2 regions of the Pseudoalteromonas sp. Ld19 genome follow, and region 1 is predicted to be linked to the other one. Evidence: riboswitches for the same ligand, from Rfam matches in the RefSeq annotation. Region 1 holds a riboswitch; the other holds the start of a gene.

What was found. Region 1 has a riboswitch for lysine ahead of dapA (4-hydroxy-tetrahydrodipicolinate synthase). Riboswitches for the same ligand answer to the same signal wherever they lie in the genome.
Region 2: another riboswitch for lysine. It lies ahead of lysC (lysine-sensitive aspartokinase 3); the one in region 1 lies ahead of dapA (4-hydroxy-tetrahydrodipicolinate synthase).

What each region holds. Positions count from the first base shown of each region.
Region 1 covers NZ_JBISHA010000024.1:55,296-65,737, forward strand. Annotated here, with positions in the region: gene ACJJVZ_RS19045 (OmpA family protein) at 1-21, opposite strand, end outside; gene ACJJVZ_RS19050 (protein adenylyltransferase SelO) at 248-1,657, opposite strand; gene ACJJVZ_RS19055 (DNA-3-methyladenine glycosylase I) at 1,669-2,364, opposite strand; lysine riboswitch at 2,556-2,756, shown strand; gene dapA (4-hydroxy-tetrahydrodipicolinate synthase) at 2,886-3,770, shown strand; gene ACJJVZ_RS19065 (2,3,4,5-tetrahydropyridine-2,6-dicarboxylate N-succinyltransferase) at 3,786-4,526, shown strand; gene ACJJVZ_RS19070 (PLP-dependent decarboxylase) at 4,526-5,731, shown strand; gene ACJJVZ_RS19075 (succinylglutamate desuccinylase/aspartoacylase family protein) at 5,737-6,858, shown strand; gene ACJJVZ_RS19080 (phospholipase A) at 7,236-8,270, shown strand; gene ACJJVZ_RS19085 (hypothetical protein) at 8,551-10,442, shown strand, end outside.
Region 2 covers NZ_JBISHA010000021.1:166,539-176,980, forward strand. Annotated here, with positions in the region: gene sbcB (exodeoxyribonuclease I) at 1-136, shown strand, start outside; gene ACJJVZ_RS12690 (NAD(P)-dependent oxidoreductase) at 759-1,640, opposite strand; gene ACJJVZ_RS12695 (glutathione peroxidase) at 1,762-2,322, shown strand; gene ACJJVZ_RS12700 (2-hydroxyacid dehydrogenase) at 2,404-3,384, shown strand; gene ACJJVZ_RS12705 (sodium-dependent transporter) at 3,480-4,802, opposite strand; gene ACJJVZ_RS12710 (4'-phosphopantetheinyl transferase family protein) at 4,942-5,700, shown strand; gene lysC (lysine-sensitive aspartokinase 3) at 5,760-7,163, opposite strand; lysine riboswitch at 7,239-7,411, opposite strand; gene nhaD (sodium:proton antiporter NhaD) at 7,513-8,760, opposite strand; gene ACJJVZ_RS12725 (hypothetical protein) at 8,983-10,254, shown strand; gene ACJJVZ_RS12730 (condensin complex protein MksE) at 10,260-10,442, shown strand, end outside.

The DNA.
Region 1 (10,442 bases):
TGCAAGTGATTTTAATTTCATTGTTTTGTTCCCATTTTTTAACAACTAATAAATTGTAGCTAATAAACTCTAGCTCAACCAGTTTTGTACAGACTACCTTAACCTTTGTTAATCGATACTTAACGAAAACAAAGTTTATTTTAATTGCATCGGATAATACCACTCGAACATGGCTTACCCTAGCGATGGCGTGTTTACGATTAAAAATGGCTCTTTATAATCATGCCATTACATTTACAATCAATGATTAAGTACCACAAAAAGTGCGATAACCATTGTCACTCTCTGGCACAACCTGGAACTCTAATAATTCTTCACTCGCTAAATATGGGTTATTTATCACTTTCGTAAAGCGATTTAACACATCACTTGAGCCAAATTCATTATACTCGGTAATTATTTTTTCGATGATGTGATTTCGTGGAATGGCTCTAGGGTTAGCTTGGCGCATTGTTTGATAGCTATTTTCATCAGTGCGGTGATGCCACTTTATAGCCCACTGTGCTAGCACGTCTGGCACTGTCGCTTTATATTTCAATGATTCAGTTAATGCATCAAAGGTATTGGTGTAATCTAATTGATGGTCCTTTAATAATTTTAATAGCTCACCAATCAAATCACTGTCGTCAATATCTGCTTTTGCCAACCCTAATTTTTGTGCCCACATTGCTGTAAATTCAATATTAAACAGTTCAGCAAAGCTATTAATATGTGGCGTCATTAATGAAACCGCTTGTTCATCATCGTCATGAATTAGTGGTATTAAGCTCTCTGCTAAGCGGGCGCAATTCCAGTTAGCCATATTTGGCTGATTACCAAATGCATAGCGACCTTGTTTGTCGATAGAGCTAAATACAGTATCAAAATCAAAGCTATTCATCATGGCACACGGGCCGTAATCAATGGTTTCTCCACTCACTAACGTATTATCTGTATTCATAACCCCATGTATAAAGCCAACACGCATCCAGCTCACAACTAGCTTAACTTGGTTTTTAATCACAGCGCCTAAAAATGCTAAATAGCGCTGCGATCCTGTACCAGTTATTTCTGAGTAATGTCGCTCTATAGCTAAATCAGCTAAATTTTTAAGTCCTTCAACATCGCCTTGCGTCGCTAAATATTGAAACGAGCCAACACGAATATGGCTCGTCGCTAAACGAGTCACTATGGCGCCTGCTTGTGGCGGGTTGCGATAAACCGTTTCGCCACTGCCAACGACGGCTAAACATCGGGTAGTTTTAATGCCTAGTGCATGCATTGCCTCGCTCATTACGTATTCACGAATAGCGGGCCCAAGTGCACAACTGCCATCACCCCCTCTTGAATAAGGAGTAGCACCAGAGCCTTTTAGTTGAATATCCCACAATTGGTTTTTATCATCATTAATAGCGCCCAGTAAATGCGCTCGCCCATCGCCTAAACGTGGTGAAAAATGTCCAAATTGGTGCCCAGAGTAACCAAGTGCTACTGCAGGAATTGCCTGTTTTTCGTTACCGCTAAAAGTGCTAGCACGTAAATCAGCAGCAACGTTAATATTAAACTCTTTTGCTAAGCTCTCATTCCACAGCAATAACTGAGGAGAGGCAACACTTGCAGGGAAATCTTCTATCGCAAAGCTTTCGGCTATTTGCGTATATCTTGGCACTAATTTCATGGTAATTCCTATTATTGCTGACTTATACCAACGCGGTTGTCACCTACACCATAGGCCACAATTAAGCTCAGCTCTTGCATACTTAAGCCACTTTGCTTTTGCATTTCATTAAAAAAAGCTTGGGCTGCACTCAATGACTTTTTAGTTTGTAAGCCGCCATCTATAATTTTATGGGCACGCAAATAATTCTCTACATCGCGTGATAGTAAAAAAGTATCTTTACCAAGTGCTCGTAGCGCATAAGGCCCTGTATTTCCGCCTAAACGCGCGCCATGCTTTTTTAAATACGCCCATAAACCAATAATATTGTCTGCTGGCCAATTAGCGACAAACTGGCTAAAACTGCCATGTTCTTGTGCTATTTCGTGGATCATGTAAGCATTTTCAGTAATTGTTTTTACTTTTTTATAGTTACGAACAATACGCTCATCCGTTGCTTTTTGTTCCAGCATATCGGGGGGCATCATTAATAACTTATCAACGCTAAAATCCCAAAAAACCTCTCTAAATCCCGACCACTTATTATTAATGACTGACCAATAAAAGCCGCTTTGAAATACTTTTCGAGTAAATTCTTCCAGCCAATCGTCGTCACTTAACGTGCTTAGTTGTTTTTTAGATAGCGGTTTTGCAAGTAATAACTTAAGCATTTTTTCAGAGCCTTTTCGCTCTACCGCTCGCTTATAAATATCGCTAAATTTTTCCATACTAATTAAATACCTCACTACTTATGTTGCTAGTGTACGAGAAAAGCAGCCAATACGTAACCACTCCCATTATCGATGAATTAATCTATATTTAGCCGCTTGACACCCAGACGGCTAAAATGCTTTAATCGCTGCAATTACCCTATTTAAATTGCACAGGTTTGTAAGTTTTACCCTTCAAACAGGTGCAAAGGGCTAGAAGAGGTGCGTTATTCAGGTAGCGTATGTTAGGAGCGCAAACTCCAGTGAGCATACGTGAGGGGAATTAACGCCGAGAAGTAATCACTTTTGCGAGGTGTTTATTTCGGGCGACTAGGTTGAACCCTAGCGACTGTCACCAATAGCTGCTTATAACAAGCAGCTTATTAGTTTGGTGGAGAGCTTCTGGTCTTAAATATTAAGGCCATGCGCCCTATTATTTTAAGCCCATTCGCTCTTCGAATTATTAGTTCGAACGAGGTTAATGCGGCTCCTTCCATAAAGCTTTTTAACTCTTCGAATAACTTATAAGTTCGTGAGAGATGACCAATAACTTCAATATAAACGACTACACATTATGGACCGCGCTCGTTACGCCATTAGATCAACACGGCGATGTTGACTACAACACGTTAACTAAACTGGTTAGCGATCAAGAAGCGGCACATAACGGTATTTTACTACTTGGCAGTACGGGCGAAGGTTTGGCACTAACGCTTAACGAGCAACAAGCCATTGTTGAACACGTATGCCAGCTAAAACCAAGTGTACCACTTATGGTTGCCGTGGGCGGTAGTAACTTAAAGCAACAAATTGAGTGGGTTAACTACTGTAATACACTCCCAATTCATAGCTTTTTACTTGGCTCACCGCTTTATGCAAAGCCCGGCGCTGTAGGTCAAACTCATTGGTTTGAAAGCCTACTCGATGCAAGTGCTCATCCGTGTATGCTTTATAACGTACCGGGCCGCAGTGGTGTCAGTATTCCTGTTCAAACAGTGACTAACTTACAAAATCATAAAAAATTATGGGCGTTAAAAGAAGCCAGTGGCAATATTGCTCAGTTTGAGGCTTATCGCCAAGCCGCGCCTAATTTAGCCTTATTTAGTGGCGACGATGCGCTAATGCCTTATTTTGCCCAAGCTGGCGCAAAAGGTTTAGTGTCGGTAGCTGCAAACGCATGGCCCGCACAAACTCACGAGTTTGTTAAACGTAGTTTAAGTGGTCAACATCCTAATTTATTTGCTCAGTGGACTAGTGCTATTGATAGCCTATTTGCTGTCGCAAACCCCATTCCCGTAAAGGTATTGATGCATTTGCAAGGCCGCTTAAGCAGCCCACAACTTCGTCCACCTTTAACACATCTTGAGTTAACTCAAACCGATTGCATCACAACTGCAAACAACACCATTTTATCTTGGCATTAAATACAGGTTTTTATAATGAGCTGGTTAGAACTATTAAATAATTTAGAATCGGGCGCAGTACGCGCAGCATCACAAAACGAAAGCGGCCAATGGCAAGCTAACGTAGAAGTAAAGCAAGGCATTTTAGAAGCCTTTAAAAATGGCACTAATACTGAGTTTGCAGGCGGCTTTGTTGATAAACATAACTTAGCTCCACAAGAGTTTAGTACTGACGATGGCGTGCGTATGGTACCGGGTGGCTCGAGTGTTCGCCGTGGTGCTTATGTGGCTAAAGGCACCATTATTATGCCACCAGCGTATGTAAACATTGGTGCATATATCGACGAAGGCACAATGGTCGATAGCCATGCATTAGTTGGCTCGTGTGCACAAGTAGGTAAAAACGTACATTTAAGTGCTGCAGTGCAGCTTGGTGGTGTACTTGAGCCAATTGGTGCAAGCCCAGTAGTGGTCGAAGACGATGCATTTATTGGCGCTGGCTGTATTATTGTTGAAGGCGTGGTCATTAAAAAAGGCGCAGTACTTGCCCCTGGCGTGCGTTTATCAGCAACTATTCCGGTATACGACTGCGTAAACGAGCGCCAACTAGATAAAGGCGAGCCTATTCCTGAATATGCCATTGTAATACCGGGCTCTCGTCCTGCGTCAAACGAATGGGCACGCGAGCAAGGTCTAAGCATGTCGTGTGCGTTAATTGTTAAATACCGTGACGAACAAAGCGATGCATCATTATTACTTGAAGAGGTTTTACGATAATGAGCTTTTTAAGCACGCCTATCAAAACTGCTGTAAATACTATTACACAACAACTTGATACACCTTTTTTTGTTTACGACTTAGATAGACTAAACACGCATCTTGCGCGTTTAGTTGCGCAGACCGATGTAAAACTGTGGTACGCCGTAAAAGCAAACCCACTGTCTAAAGTTATTCAAAGCTTAGACAACGCTGGTTTTAATTTTGACGTAGCAAGTAAAGGTGAGCTTGAGCAAGTACTTGCACAAGGTATTCGCTCACAGCGCGTGCTCAACACAGGGCCTGCAAAAAGCCCTAAACAAATTAAACACTTTATTGAGCGCGGCGTACGTATATTTGTAGCTGAGAGCCTCAATCAAGTCCGTTGGTTAAACCAACAAGCGCAACTGCAAAATACGCAGTTACAAATATTACTCCGTGTGCAATTACGTTGGCCTGAAGGTGAAAAGAACCCACTGGGTGGTGATAGCATTACGCCATTTGGTTTGGGTTGTGATGAGTGGCAAGCACTCAATGTAGCCGACTACCCTGCACTTAAATTTGATGGCTTACATATTTTTCAATGGGGCAATATGCTTAGCACGCAAAAGCTAAGCGAATTGTGGTCACAAATGATTGCACCACTTAGCAAACTTTCCGGCGATTTAAATATTAGCCTTAAAATTCTCGATTTAGGTGGTGGTTTAGGCATTCCCTATACACAAAGCGAAACAATACTTGATTGGGATGACTTAATTGCTGCGCTCGCTAAAATTAAAAGTGATGCGGGTGTAGAAGAGTTATGGATGGAACTTGGCCGCTATGCCGTTGGCGAATGTGGTCATTACGCAAACCCAGTAGTAGAGCGCAAACAAAACTATAATCAACAACAAGTTATTTTAAGTGGCGGTATAAATCATTTATTACGCCCCGCTGTTACCAGCCAAGACTTTCCTGCTGCATTACTACGTGAATCCAGTGCTAAAGCTCAAGCGGTCACTTTATACGGGCCACTTTGTACAGCGCTTGATTGCTTAGGTAAACATAACCTGCCAAGCGATTTAAATGAGCACGACTGGCTTGTGTTTAGCCAATGCGGCGCCTACGGCTTTAGCGAAAGTATGCCGTATTTTTTATGCCATGAGCTAGCCGCCGAGTATACCCTGCAAAACGGTGAACTTACCTGTGTTCGCCAAGCTGAAAATGCCAGTCATTATTTAAGGTAATAAGTATGAGTAATACAACCCACATCAGCCAAGAGAACATTGTAGTAGGGGAAGTTGCAAACGGCTTACCGCTTACAATTCCTGTATATCGTTTAAAAGGCGATGGCACAGGGCCAAGTGTTTACATTCAGGCCAATATGCATGGCGCTGAAGTGCAAGGTAACGCGGTAATTTTTCAACTACTTGAGCAATTAAAATACCTAAACCTTAATGGCGACATTACATTAGTGCCTTATGCAAATCCGATTGGTTGTAATCAAAAGTCGGGCGAGTTTACCCTTGGCAGGTTCGATCCGATTACAGGTACTAATTGGAATCGCATGTACCACTACAATAAAAATTTAGTGACGCAGTTTGCACAAAATCATACTCAGTATGACGACGCTACATTAAAAAGTAACTTTAAACAGGCGCTTATTGACGAAGTAGACAGCAAACTTAACGGCCCTGCTTATTTACTTAATACGGGTAAGCGCATTGCGCTGAACCTACAAAAGCTCGCTCATCAGGCTGATATAGTACTCGATTTACACACGGGTCCTATTTCAAGCAAGCATTTGTACTGCCCAATCTATGCAACCGACAGCGCGCGTTACTTTAATATTGAACATGTACTGCTTATACCTAGTGATTTTGACGGCGCTATGGACGAAGCTAACTTTTGCCCATGGTGGCATTTAAGTGATGCACTTAGCGGGCAAGGTCGCGAATTATCAATACCTGTAGAAGCATTTACGGTAGAGCTAGGCAGCCAAGAAAAAATAGATTTAAAAGAAGCACTAAACGATGCAAACAGTATTTTAAGTTACTTAAACCACAAAGGCGTATTACAAAATGCAATGCATACTCCAGCCGATATAACTCGTTATGCGTGTAATTTAGACGACTACTTTGTTTATTACGCCCCTATTGGCGGTATGGTTGAATACATAGCACCACTTGGCGGGCACATTAAAGCTGGTGAGCCTATTGCTAATATTTTACGGATGGAACGCTACTTAAGCGAGCAACCACTGCAGACACTTACTCTAGATTGCGATGCAATTGCCATTTTGCACTTTGCCTCAGCGAGTGTTAATCAAGGTACCGAGCTTTATAAGTTTTTTACTAACATATTTGAGCTTTAGCTCACCCTTCTCATTGCGTGAGAGTAATACCAATTGCATTAAATTAGTGATCTATTATAGCGATAAGGAAATAGCTTAATAACAAGGCTAAAATTATGATACAGGTTGTTCTATATAAATAATTTTTAACGTCGTTAGTGAGTTATTTAATACGCTAGAACGATCATGTTTTTAATAAAATTGGTATAAATTAACTAAAATGGTTAATTTGCATTAAAAAGCGGCCTAGGCCGCTTTTTTTTCTGATCTATATTTACTTTGCATTCGTATATTTTTGGATTTAAATAAAAATTCAGGAAAAGTTCACCGTTACATATGTAAAAAGACGTTATAATTGAATTAACCTAACTCCCCCTCAAACTCACAAAGGAATTACAATGAGCTGGCGCCACTGGATCACTCTTTCTGCTTTAATAAGTACCGCGGCCTTCGCACAAGAAGAAGCCCCTACAAACGAGCAAGACGACAATATTGAGCTTGTAAAACAGTGTATTTTAAACGAAGTTATTGGCGGAGATGGAAAGCAAACTCTGGACGACCTCCGTAAAAAATGTTCGGCTCTTGAAGAAGAAAAACAACTTACCGCACTTGATAAACGCCAAGCACGTGAAGAAGTCGGCAAAAAGAATAGAAATGTAATTACGCCACATAAGCGCAACTATATTTTACCTCTTTCGTACGTCTCACATCCTAACAGTCGTCCTTTTGATCGCTTTGATGAACTAACTGACGAAGAAGATGGCGAACCTCTTGACCATTTAGAAGCAAAATATCAGCTATCTATTAAAGTGCCGCTTTATGATGATTTTGCTGATGATGATCAAGCAATATTTTTTGGCTTTACGCTGCAATCATATTGGCAGCTTTATAATTCAGAAATTTCTTCGCCATTTCGTGAAACCAACTATGAACCAGAAATATTTTGGGTTAATTATCTCGACCAAGAAAACGTTCCTTGGGGCGACGAAATGGCAATTGCTTTAGGTATTTCGCATCAATCAAATGGCCGCAGTCAGCCAAACTCTCGCTCATGGAATCGTATTTATGCTAATTTCATTTGGGAAAATGAAGGCTTTGTTTTTAGCTTTAAACCTTGGTACCGCATAGCTGAGGATGAAAAAGAAAATGCTCTAGAAGCAAAAGGCGACGATAACCCAGATATTTACCGATACATGGGTTACTTTGAATTTAGCGGTGCGTATCGACTTAATGATCATGAATTTAGCTTTATGACACGTAACAACTTAAATTCAGATAATCGTGGTGCCATTCAACTAGATTGGTCATTCCCACTCTGGGGTCGTGTACGTGGTTACGCACAATACTTTAATGGTTATGGCGAGAGCTTAATAGATTATAACACTGATATAGAACGTATTGGCGTGGGTATCTTGCTGACAGATTTACTTTAAATAAGTATTCGCCCTTAATCAAAAATAAATATTACCCGTTTATCACTTGTATAAACGGGTAATATTTTTAAAAATGAGATCAATCTTACTGCTACTTATGATGCTTTAATCATTGAGCCCAGCCTCTATTCACCCAAAAAACATCCAAACAACCTTTCTTAATCACAACTCTTATTTCAAACAACTCTTTATTTAATTGCTGGATAATTGCGCAGTTTTTCACCATTCTACTATAGTTAAATAATTGAATGAATGGAATATAAAGTTATAAGGGTGCGCAATGCCAATTAATAAAACAACGCAAACTAAATCAGTAGCGGCTAAAGCAACTGCCAGTAAACCATCACTGAACAACCCCGCAGTTAGACCTAAAGTTGCGCCCACTAAACCTCAGCCATCTGATGAATTTGATATTATTGTAAAAAACAAGCCCGCAGAAGCTTCTGAACCCTCCCCTATATTTGATAGCGAATACCAATACTTTACAGAAAAAGATATCAATAAAATTCTAAGCCATCTAGATAAATTAAGAGCCTCTGTATACCCAGAAAGCTATGAAAATATGGACAGTGGTGGTGATAAACCTAACTTTCCATCTGTTTGTTTAATTGGTTTAGGGCGTTGTGGTTCTAATATTGCTTTAGATGTTGCATCACTTGTGCACGATGCTCGCGACTACTATTTAGCGCAATACCGTAATGATTTAACAAAGGCAAAAGAACAAGAAACAAGGCCGTTAAAGTGGATACAAAGAAGCATCAACTTACAAAGCAGTAAAACATTTAAACCTGTGTTCTTAATTGAGCCTTTAGTTATGTTGGGTGACCTAGATAAAGATATAGAAGGACGGATCCGATTTTCATCCAAAGGGACTAATGGCGGGTTTATTGAAAAATATAATAAACTAAAAATAATGGATTTATCGGAAGTTCACGCTGGTGGTGCAGGTAATGCACCGATATTAGGCCAATATCTAGCAAAAATAATTTTAAATAAAGATACAGAACATTTTAATAATCAAGATTGGAAATACATACATTCCTATCTAATTGATTCATGCGGGATCAAAGCTAATCAATCTCGATTGTATTTTTACATATTCAGTGCTGGCGGTGGTACTGGCTCAGGTATGGCATCTGAGTTTGGGCTTGCACAGCAATATTCATACATTAATAAGACCTTTGATATAAAGCCAGAAAACTCAGCTACCAGTCAAAATCAATCTTTTGTTTTTGAACCGATATTTACTAGCGGTATCTGTATTTTGCCTAATATATCAGATCATCAGGAAATGTCTGAAGCGTTGCATATTAATGCAGGGCGTCTGTTATGTAAGTATTTATCTGAAGAATGGAATTTTTCTTACAATATGGACAATAATGAAAGGACAGGTACAGACACCAACAAACTTAGGCCTTGGAATGCCATGATGCTAATTTCAAACGACATTATGCGCTATGCTGAGCAAAATGATGCTAGTAATGGCATGCAGTACATTGACGTTAACTCGATGGAAAAACATGCTAATCAATATATTAGTCAACAAATCTTCAACATATTGACTGCTCAGTCAGTTACTACCGATTACGATCAGGACTACTTTAGACGCGCAGGTATAGATATTGGTGAAACAATTAGATTAGATGCAAACGATTTATTTATGAGCTTAGCCGGTCCTGTGGCAATTGCTTACGCGGAATCCGTTGTTGCGGATAATGCTGAAAAAATAAAGGTATCTGACAAAGGACAAAGTGATCTAGATATTGATGATTTATTTTTCCGGTCTATCGATTTACCGCATTTTAATAAAACAACGCAAGCAATTGAAGGTATTAGTTTATTACCCATTGAAGCGAGCCGTTATAGCGAGCTGCTCAAAAAATATCAAGAAAGTGGTTATAAGTCTGAAGCTCTAAAAGAACTGCATTTTTATAAACACTGCTCTTCTGTTGTTTCTATTGTCTCCTTGCCAAAAGATTATAAATTATCTTATTTAGATTTAAATAAGCTTAAAATGCATTTAAATAATTTATTTCCGAACACAACTCTTAAACGTTACGCACTCGTTATAGGTGCCTCTGCAAATCTATCTATGACGACATTAATTGCTAAAAGCCCTTGTTTAAGCGACGATTTTTTAACTCTAATTGTTTCTTATATTAAACGCTGTTT
Region 2 (10,442 bases), on a different contig from region 1:
GCACGGGGAAGATCAACCGTCGATTAACGCGCAAGATTTTATGATCACCCTTGAAAATTTAGCGCATGAACATGACGACAGCGAAAAAAATCTGACTATTTTAAAGGCGCTGTATAACTACGCACAAAGCATGTGATTCGGTGTAGACGTGCTTATACAACGCATATAAAAACGCGACGCTATAGTAATTTAAGCGTCGCGTTTTTTGTTTGAATTTTTATGGGCTTCGCCCATCACGCAAGTAAGCTTTGCGTCTACAAGTAAAAATCACAGCTACACTTTGGCGGTAGACGTCGAGCTTGCTCACGTGAAAAGCACAGCTTTTAATATCTTTATTATTTTATAAACTGTGTTTTTATATGTAAGCAAGCTTCGCGTCTACAAGTAAAAAACACAGCTACACTTTGGCGGTAGACGTCGAGCTTGCTCACGTGAAAAGCGCAGCTTTTAATATCTTTATCATTTTAAAAACTACGTTTTTATACGCAAGCAAGCTTCGCGTCTACAAGTAAAAATCATAACTACACTTTGGCAGTAGACGTCGAGCTTGCTCACGTAAAAAGTGCGGCTTTTAATATCTTTACCATTTTAAAAACTACGTTTTTATACGCAAGTAAGCTTTGCGTCTACAAGTAAAAATCACAGCTACACTTTGGCGGTAGACGTCGAGCTTGCTCACGTGAAAAGCGCAGCTTTTAATGTCTTTATCATTTTAAAAACTGCGCTTTTATACGCAAGCAAGCTTGCCGTCTACAGCGTTACTTTTTATGTAATGCTTCAATACGTGCTAACAAGCTCGAGGTGTCGTACCTGCCGCCGCCAAGTGCTTGCACATCGGCGTAGTATTGATCGACCGTTGCGGTCATTGGTAAAGTAGCGCCGTTGTTTTTAGCTTCATCGAGCGCAATGCCTAAATCTTTACGCATCCAATCTACGGCAAAGCCAAACTCATATTCCCCTGCCCACATTGTTTTGTAGCGGTTTTCCATTTGCCACGAACCGGCTGCGCCTTTAGATATTGTCTCTATTACTTTTTCACCATCAAGCCCTGCTTGTTTGGCAAAATGTAAGCCTTCGGCTAACCCTTGTACTGCGCCCGCAATACAAATTTGATTAACCATTTTGCATAATTGACCCGAGCCAACGCCGCCTAGTAATTGACTAAAACGGCTAAACGCCGCCATAACTGGCTGCACTTTAGCAAATACGGCTTCACTACCACCCGCCATAACCGTTAATACGCCATTTTCGGCGCCAGCTTGCCCGCCCGAAACTGGTGCATCTATAAAGTCGATATTTTGTAGTTCAGCTTTTGCAGCCACTTCGCGTGCTACTTCGGCAGAGGTTGTAGTGTGATCAACCAAAACAGTGTGCGGCAGCATGCCTGCTAACACGCCGTCGTCGCCATACACTACTGAGCGTAAGTCGTCATCGTTACCAACACACATAAATACGATGTCGGCATTGCTGGCAGCTTCGCGCGGGGTGGGTGCAAAGCTTCCTGAATGTTCTGCAGTCCACGCTTGTGCTTTAGCTTGCGTGCGGTTATAAACGCATACGCTGTGCCCTGCTTTTGCTAAATGCCCCGCCATTGGGTAACCCATTACGCCTAAACCTATAAATGCGACTTTCATTGACATAAAAATGACCTATTTAACTGATAACTTAGAAACTAGGCCTCGATTATGTCAACCGGCTGATAAAAAAGCGAATGAAAGTCTTTATAAAATTTCCTTGATTGGAAAGGTAAGCAGGTAACCTATGGACAGTATTTATCAATTCAATGCACCACTTTACAACAGCGAAAATTTTTCTCTTAGCCAGCTACAGGGAAAAACCATCCTCATTGTAAATACAGCAAGTAAATGTAATTTTTCAGTGCAATTAAGTGCGCTTGAAAGGCTGTATCAACAATATAAAAGCAGCGGATTTACCGTATTGGCATTTCCATGCAATCAATTTGGTCAAAATGAGCCCCTTGATAACTTGGCGATTAAAGACTTTTATCAAGCACAATTTGATGTGTCGTTTGAAATATTTGGTAAGGTTATGGTAAACGGACCTGAAACCCATCCGTTGTTTAATTATTTGAAATCGCATACGCGCGGTATTTCACAAAACCGTGCTGTTAAATGGAACTTCACTAAGTTCTTAATTAACTCGCAAGGACAACTTGTAGCACGTTACGCACCCCGCACCAAGCCAGAAACGCTCAAGCAAGTCATCGAAAGCAATTTACATCAAGCAGGGAAATTAAGCGCAGCAAAAAATGAAAAAAAACCATCCGCTTCAATTCCTTTATTCACTTCGCTTAAGGCTTAATACCAACAGAGTTAATTAGGCACATTTTTGTAAAGTAGTTTAATGTTACTATGATCTTTCTTAAGCGCTGGAGCTATTACCATGAATATTGCTTTTTTTAGTACTCAAAAGTACGAACTGCCTTTTTTTGAACAAAGTACACGCGCTCACAGCGCTATAAAAATAACGTATTTTGAGCAAGCACTGAGCGAGCAAACGGCTATTTTAGCAAAAGGCTTTGATGCCATATGCGTATTTGTTAACGACTGCGTAAACGCCGCTGTTATTGAGCAGTTGGCAAACTTAGGCATAAATACTATTTTGCTGCGCTGTGCTGGATTTAATAATGTTGATTTACCAGTAGCAAAAGCACATAACTTAAATGTATTGCGCGTGCCAGCATACAGCCCCGAAGCTGTTGCCGAGCATTGTATCGCGCTCATGCTAACACTTAGCCGCAAAACGCATAAAGCGTATAACCGCGTACGCGAAGACAACTTTGATTTAAACGGATTGCTTGGTTTTAACTTGCACAATAAAACAGTGGGTATTGTTGGCTGCGGCAAAATTGGCCTTGCGCTGTGTAACATATTAAATGGCTTTGGTGCCAAAGTATTAGTGTGCGATCCCTGCGCGCAACCTGGCAATTACACCATTACCGATTTAGATTCGCTGCTAACTCAAAGCGATATTATCTCACTGCACTGCCCACTAACGGCTCAAACTCACCATTTAATAAATGATGAAGCATTTAATAAAATGAAACCAGGCGTTATGCTCATTAACACCTCACGCGGCGCATTACTAAATAGCAAAGCGTGTATTAATGCGCTAAAAACTAAAAAACTAGGTTATTTAGGGCTCGATGTTTACGAGCAAGAATCAGAGCTGTTTTTTAAAAATCACAGCGACGAAATAAACCAAGACGATATATTCTCGCGCTTAGTGAGTTTTAAAAATGTTTTAATAACAGGTCATCAGGGCTTTTTTACGCAAGAAGCACTTACCGAAATAGCAAACATAACCCTACTTAACGCGCTTGAAGTAAATGAAGGTAAACCTCTAACTAATGAAGTTTTATAAAGACCTTGGCTATACCTAAATAACAGGCACAAAAAAAGCGAAGTGCGTTTTAAACTCACTTCGCTTTATTAATTTATTTTAGGGCTTAGATAAAATCAACCAAACGCGACGTTCGCAAACACTAAAGTCATTAATATTGGGCAAACAAAACGTATATATTGAGCAAACCAATAATGTACACCAGTTGTTGCTTGATGTAATTTATTGCCACGCTGCCACATCCACCCTACTGTAATAAAGTAAAACAAGCCCATAAGCGGCAATTGGTATTGAGTGAATAGCATAATGACTAAGCCAAATAACCAGTCAAAATTTAATATAATCGCACTTGCACACACAAGCACAACGGCGCTAACTGCCCATGTAGCTTTGCTGCGGCTAACACTGTGATTTTCGACTAAAAATGCTACCGGAATTTCAGTGGTTGAAATAGTTGACGTAACCGATGCTATCGACATTAATACAAAGAATAATAAGCCCACTAATAAGCCAACTTCGCCCATCGCACTGAATAGCTGCGGTAAAATAGCAAAAATAAGTTGCCCTTCGCCAATCAGTTTACCATCGTTAAATACTTCAACGCCGTTACTTTGCGCTACATAAATAGCCGGCACAATTAATAAACCCGCTAAAAACGCGACACTTGTATCAAGCAAAGCAACACTTACGGTAAGCTTTGGTAAGTTGGCACCTGGCTGTAAATACGAGCCATAAATCATCATGCAACCCACACCTAGTGAGAGCGAAAAGAACGCTTGTCCCATTGCCGCAATAATTAAATCAGGGTCGAATATTTGGCTAAAATCAGGAATTAAATACGCAGCAAAGCCTTCGCTTGCGCCTTCAAGCGTTGCAATGTAAGCAATTAAACTTATAAGTAGCACTAATAAAAGCGGCATTAAACGGCGCGACCAGGTTTCGATTCCCGACTTAACACCTTTTAAAATAATGCTGGCGGTTAAAACAAGCATAAGCGGCGTAAATACAAAATTACGCAGCACTGAGTCACTATGTAAAAATTCGCTTGCCCCTGTGAAACCTAAAAAGGTTGTTATGGGTTCAATAGCGTACGAGAGCATCCACCCTGCCACTATTGAGTAAAAACTGAGCATAACAACTGCGCCGGCAAGGCCAATATACCCTGCTGCTGCACCTACTTTGCGATTAGTGTTTTGCCATGCATCGCCCAACGCTCTTACAGGATTAGCTTGCGCGTTATGCCCTAAATACAGTTCGGTATACAGCGCCGGAAGCGCAAGTAAAAATATTACGATAAAGTAAACCAGTAAAAATGCGCCGCCACCATGATTGGCTGCTTGCGTAGGAAAACCCCAAATATTACCTAAACCGACTGCTGCGCCAGCAGCCGCTAAAACAAAACCAAGTCGGCTTTGAAACCCATCACGCACTTGTGCCATACATCTACAAATCTGTTATTATTTTGATTATTGTGAATTAAACCATATTTCATGCCAGCTGAGTAATAAAATTGCTCGTTGTATAAATAAGCACTGTTAACCGCTCATAATTACAGCGGCTCACTCACTTTAAGCATTTATGACCACACATTATTTTGAAAACACATTAAGCATTACCTCAACTCAATTGGCGAAGTTACCGTTAGCTAATCACAGTATTTTACTCTTTAATGCTAAAACACTTGAGCTTAGTGACTTTAATTTGCCTGATTGCTTAAGCTCATTTGAGCTATCAGTTATAAACCGTAGAAAAAGCCCGCAAGCTAAGCAAGAATATTTAGCTTCGCGGTTATTGTTAAAACACCTTATTAAAATAACGCAGCCGCAATATGTGCTCGTAGCGCTTAATAAAATGAGTACAGAATTTGACGAGACAAGCTCAAAACTGAAAATACACGTGGGTGATGATGTTATTAATACCTGTATTTCGCATTCGCATGGTTTAGTTGGGGTCGCGCTTAACCTTGATAAAAGTGAATTTGGTTTTGATATTGAAAAAGTAAGCTTAAAGCGCCCATTTGAAAAACTCGCCAAGCATTTTTATCATAATGATGAAATTACACTTATCACTAAGTCTACCAAAATCCAAACCCAAGCAGATACATTTTTTAGAATTTGGACATTAAAAGAGTCACTTGCTAAGGCCACCAGCCGCCCCATTGCAAAGCTACTTAGCCCTAATGTGTTTGACGAATTAAATAGTGCAAAGCTGAGTGCTAGCAGCAATCGCGTTGCGGTAACTAATAGTAGAGAGAGCAATGTTTGTTTTGATGTAAGTGTGGTGCATAAAAAAAGCATCGACTGGCGATGCTTTTTATTAAGTGACTTTGTTAATTAATTTTGTTAACTGATTTTACTAGGTAATTTTACTAGTTGATTTTCCTGAATAACCGTTACTTACGCAGCAAAATCATTTTCTAATAAACGGCTATGAATAGATTGCACTACGTTATCTGACTCAGTTTGCTCTACTAAAAAGCACAAGTTGTGTTTACTCGCACCGTGACAAATTAATCGAATATTAAAGTCTTTTAGTACACTCATTAAGTTCATTTCGTGTTGGCGTAATTGAATCTCAGAGCCAATAAGTGCCACCAATGTTAGGTTATTTTCTACCGACACATGGCAAAACTCTGCAAGCTTATCTAGGCATTCTTGATCAAGCTCTGGGCGCGAGGCGTTTTGCGCGTTATCAAGCGTTATGGCTACGCTGATTTCTGAGGTGGTAACCAAATCTACCGATATATTGTATTCGCTTAATAGCGTAAATACGCGGGCTAAAAAGCCGCTTGCTAGGAGCATTTCTGGGCTTTTAAGGGTAAGCAATATTTGATTTTTGCGTTGTGTTACTGCGCGTATACCTGGTTGTTGCGACTTTTCGCGCTCAATCCATGTACCACCACGTTCTGGCTCGCGGCTCGAACCAACAAATACGTTAATGTGACTACGGCTTGCGGGTAAAATAGTTGCGGGGTGCAATACTTTTGCACCAAAGGTCGCCATTTCAGCGGCTTCGTCAAAGCTTAAGCGTGCAATTGGTGTCGCTTTTGCGCACAAACGCGGATCGGTGCTAAAAATACCCACAACGTCAGTCCAAATATGCACGCTTTTAGCATTAATTGCTTCAGCCAATAGTGCTGCACTGTAGTCTGAACCACCTCGTCCTAGCGTTGTGGTTTGGCCGTACTCGTCACTGCCAATAAAGCCCTGAGTCACAATTACTTGAGCATCTAACAGCGGGATTAAATGTTCTCTAGCGGCTTGCGCTGTGGCTGCAACATTGGGTGTTGCTTTACCAAATTGGCTATCAGTTTTAAGCACCTTGCGCACATCAAAGCGATCTGCGTTTAAACCTTGTGAACGAAGCACCTGAGCAAACAAATACGACGACAAACGCTCACCAAAGCTAAGTAGCTCGTCGTGTTGTTGATCGGTTGTTAGTGACTCTTGAGCTAATGTTTGAAATGCCTTTAGGGTTTCGTTAAAGCCAACCGCTAAATCGGCATCTAGCGATAATTCATCTAAAATAGTGTGTTGAATAGCAAGCACGCCGTTTATGTGCTCTTGGCGCTCACTTGAGGTAATACTTGATTTACAAAGTGCAACTAAGTGGTTAGTTACGCCGGCACTGGCGCTCACGGCAACAATACGTACGCTTTTATCTGCAACAATAATTTCGCTACAGCGACTCATCGCTTCAAAGTTTGCAACACTGGTTCCGCCAAATTTGGCAACGATGTAATCTGATTTTGCGCTTAACTCTGTTTGAGGCACTGTTTGTGGCGCTGGTTGGGTAGTCATTTAGTCTCCTTTCGCGATATCCAAATCGCAATAAAACAAGAAGAACTTGGCAAAGGAATGCTTGAAGATAAGTCCACTGCCAGAAGCTCTCCACCTATATTGGTGACAGTTTTGAGGATTCAGCCCCATAAACCGAAAAACAATGACGACGTATCATTATTTTTCTCGGCGAGTACTTCCCTCCTTAATGATCATCGGCTCTCGTCGCCTACCATTAAGTACCTAAGTATCGCACCTCTTCTGAATGTTTTATTAACCAGTGGCTAATAAAACAAAACCCCACTAAGTAGCGGGGCTTTGAAAGTTATCGTTTAGACGTCTAGCTGTCAAGCATTTAATAATTTATGAGTTAAATAAAACTGCCCATATAATACGAGCCCGCATATCCAACCGTGTAACAAATTAATAAATGCAGCGATAAACGCAAGTAGCTCATAAAGGTAAGTGCTTTAACTTTGCTCATGGCAATAATGCCCGCAGCCGAGCCAATGATCAGCATTGAACCGCCCACGCCCGTTGCATAAGTAAACGACAACCAGTGTTGTTGGCTCATTACTATATCGGCTTTTAATAAAGCAGCAGTAAGCGGTACGTTATCGACCCCTGCTGATAATATGCCCATTAAGTAGTTTGCGTACTCGGGGGCCATTACCGTGTATAGATCGGTAAATTTACTTAGCATACCAATTTCTTTTAGTGCGCCAACAAGCAGCAGTACACCAACAAAAAATAACAATGTGTCGTATTCTATATCGCGAACAAAGTCGATTATGTCTTTGTTAATGTCTTTTTTGCGCATTAAAAATTGCGCGACTAAAAACATCACTGATAAGCCAAACAAAAAGGTAAGTAAAGGCGGTACGCTGTAAATTACACTCAGGGTAAGTGTGCTCACTACGGTAGATAAAAATATAACAGCAATGGTAATGTCGGTTTTTTCTATTCGGGTTTTACCCGCACCGGCAAACTCAACACGCCCTTTCATACCGATAGACAATAGCGCGGCTAGTAGCATAACACTTGCAAGTGCTGGCGCGATAAGTAGTAGTAAATGACCTATGGTTACTTTTCCATCTAAAAATATCATCAGTGTGGTTACGTCGCCTGTTATTAGCGATACCCCACCTGAGTTAACCCCAAACACGATAAGCGTGGTATATTTAATGAGTTTTTTAGGTTCAAGTTTTAACGACATTACAACGGCTAAAGAGATAAGCGTAGCCGTTACATTATCTGAAATCGACGAAAACAAAAACGCAAAGCCACCTACCAAAAACATTAACTTTCTCTCGCTAATGCTTTTTGGCATAACACGATGAACAATATTTTCTATAAACCCCTTTGAATTTAAATACGCGACAAAGGTCATTGCAGCCATTAAAAATAGCCATAATGAGGCAATTTCTAAAATATTTTCGTTAAGGAGGTGTTGAACTGAATCGGAGCTTTGTCCGTGAAGAGGGTAGATAAAAAGAAGAATCCAGCAAAGCGTACCAAAAAATAATGTAGTTTTAGCTTTGTTGACATGGATTATATCTTCTATAACGATGAGCAAAAATGCAATCGCTATCAGGGTTAGAATAGTCGAGGAAACCATGGTAGATAAACAACCTTTGATATAGTTTTAAAGAACACGCAAAACAGAACCTTTCGCATGTGTCTGTTTTCGGCGCGGATTTTAGCACTGCCGCCGTGCAAAAACTATTATTAAATGGTCTTAAAAACGAATACTATATACAGACAAGGTTAATTAAAAACACGTAATAATGAGTATAAACTCGATACTCAATAATAAAATACTAGGATGTAGTAACGCCTTATGATCCCAGCAAAAAAGCTACTTAATACCTTAACCGAACATTGGGGTGTATTAGAGCTGTTATTTAAACGTTTTAAAATGGCTGACTTTAGCCTAAAAGACGTACAAAACACGATTAAGCAAAAGCAACCTACGTGGTCAAACGAACGAATTTACAGAGAAACAAATCGTTTATTAAACCAAGATATTTTAATTCCACTGGCTAAATCTTCTCAACTTGAAATAAATCGTGCCATTGCCGATTTTGCCACTTTTTTACTGCAAGAAGAGCACTTAGGCTTAGCGCAAGAAATTAGCGTATTAGTTGACGATCTAGCCCGTTTAGGTAACCGCCTAGATAACGCTGGCGAAATTGAAGACTTTGACGATTTACGCCGCTACAGCCGTATTATGGATGATCGGGTGCGTAAAATAATGAAGCTATACGCACACAACGAAAATGCGATTTTAAACATTGTTGAACAAGCTAAATCTAACAATGCCGTGCAATCGCTGCAAAAGCGTTATAAAGCGGTAACAGAAGCGTTTGACGAATACATAGAGCCAATGCTTGAAATGGTTGATATTCGCGGTGATTTTCATGCGTGTTTTACCCTCATTGAAGAGCAAATAAGTAAGCAAATACTACACATTGAGCGCTCAGGTAAAGCCTACAACGACAAACGTATGCTTGAGCAACTGCGTACTCGTATACTCGAAATGCATTTAATGGGCAGAGAAAGTTTACGTAAAAGTGCCGACATGCTTATGCCACTGCGCGAAGAGCTACGCCGTAATAACTTAATTACTCGCCAAGCATCAAAAGTACTTGGGCTTGTGCGTAAAAATGGCGTAGACAACATGCTAAGCGCAGTACAGCCACACTTTGTGAGCGATGCACAGCGATACTCGCTTGGTCAGCAACGCCATATTGTGGCTTACATGGCAAGCTTGGTTGAATTTGAGCACGAAGAATACCAGTTACCCGATCAACAAGATGTGCCTGCATTTGTAACGCCTAATATTCCTGACTACAACGATGTTAAAACCAGCTTTGCTAAGCGCTTTAATAAAAAACGCAAAAAGCCGCAGCCCTTGCTGCAATTTTTAGACGAAAGCTATCCAGATCTCGATGCCGACGAAATGCTATTTTTGTATCAAAAATTAGTCAGCGACAGCGATATTAAAATAATTCAAAGCGATGAAAAAGCCCGCGTAAACATTGCCGGTCAGTACTTTTCTTTATATCCATTTAATTCAGAGCCTCAGTTAGATACAAAGGCAGATAAGTAACTCTTATGATAGAAACCACTACAACACACATAAACTTAAACGAGCTAACTCATCTACAAGCCATTAATAAAAAATTAGTAGCGGGTTATCACATTTGCGAGCAAGACAACGTAATGTGGCAAGAGCTTGACCAACACATAGAAGACTACACCGCCCTATTTACCGCCCTAGGTCACGATTTAAAACGC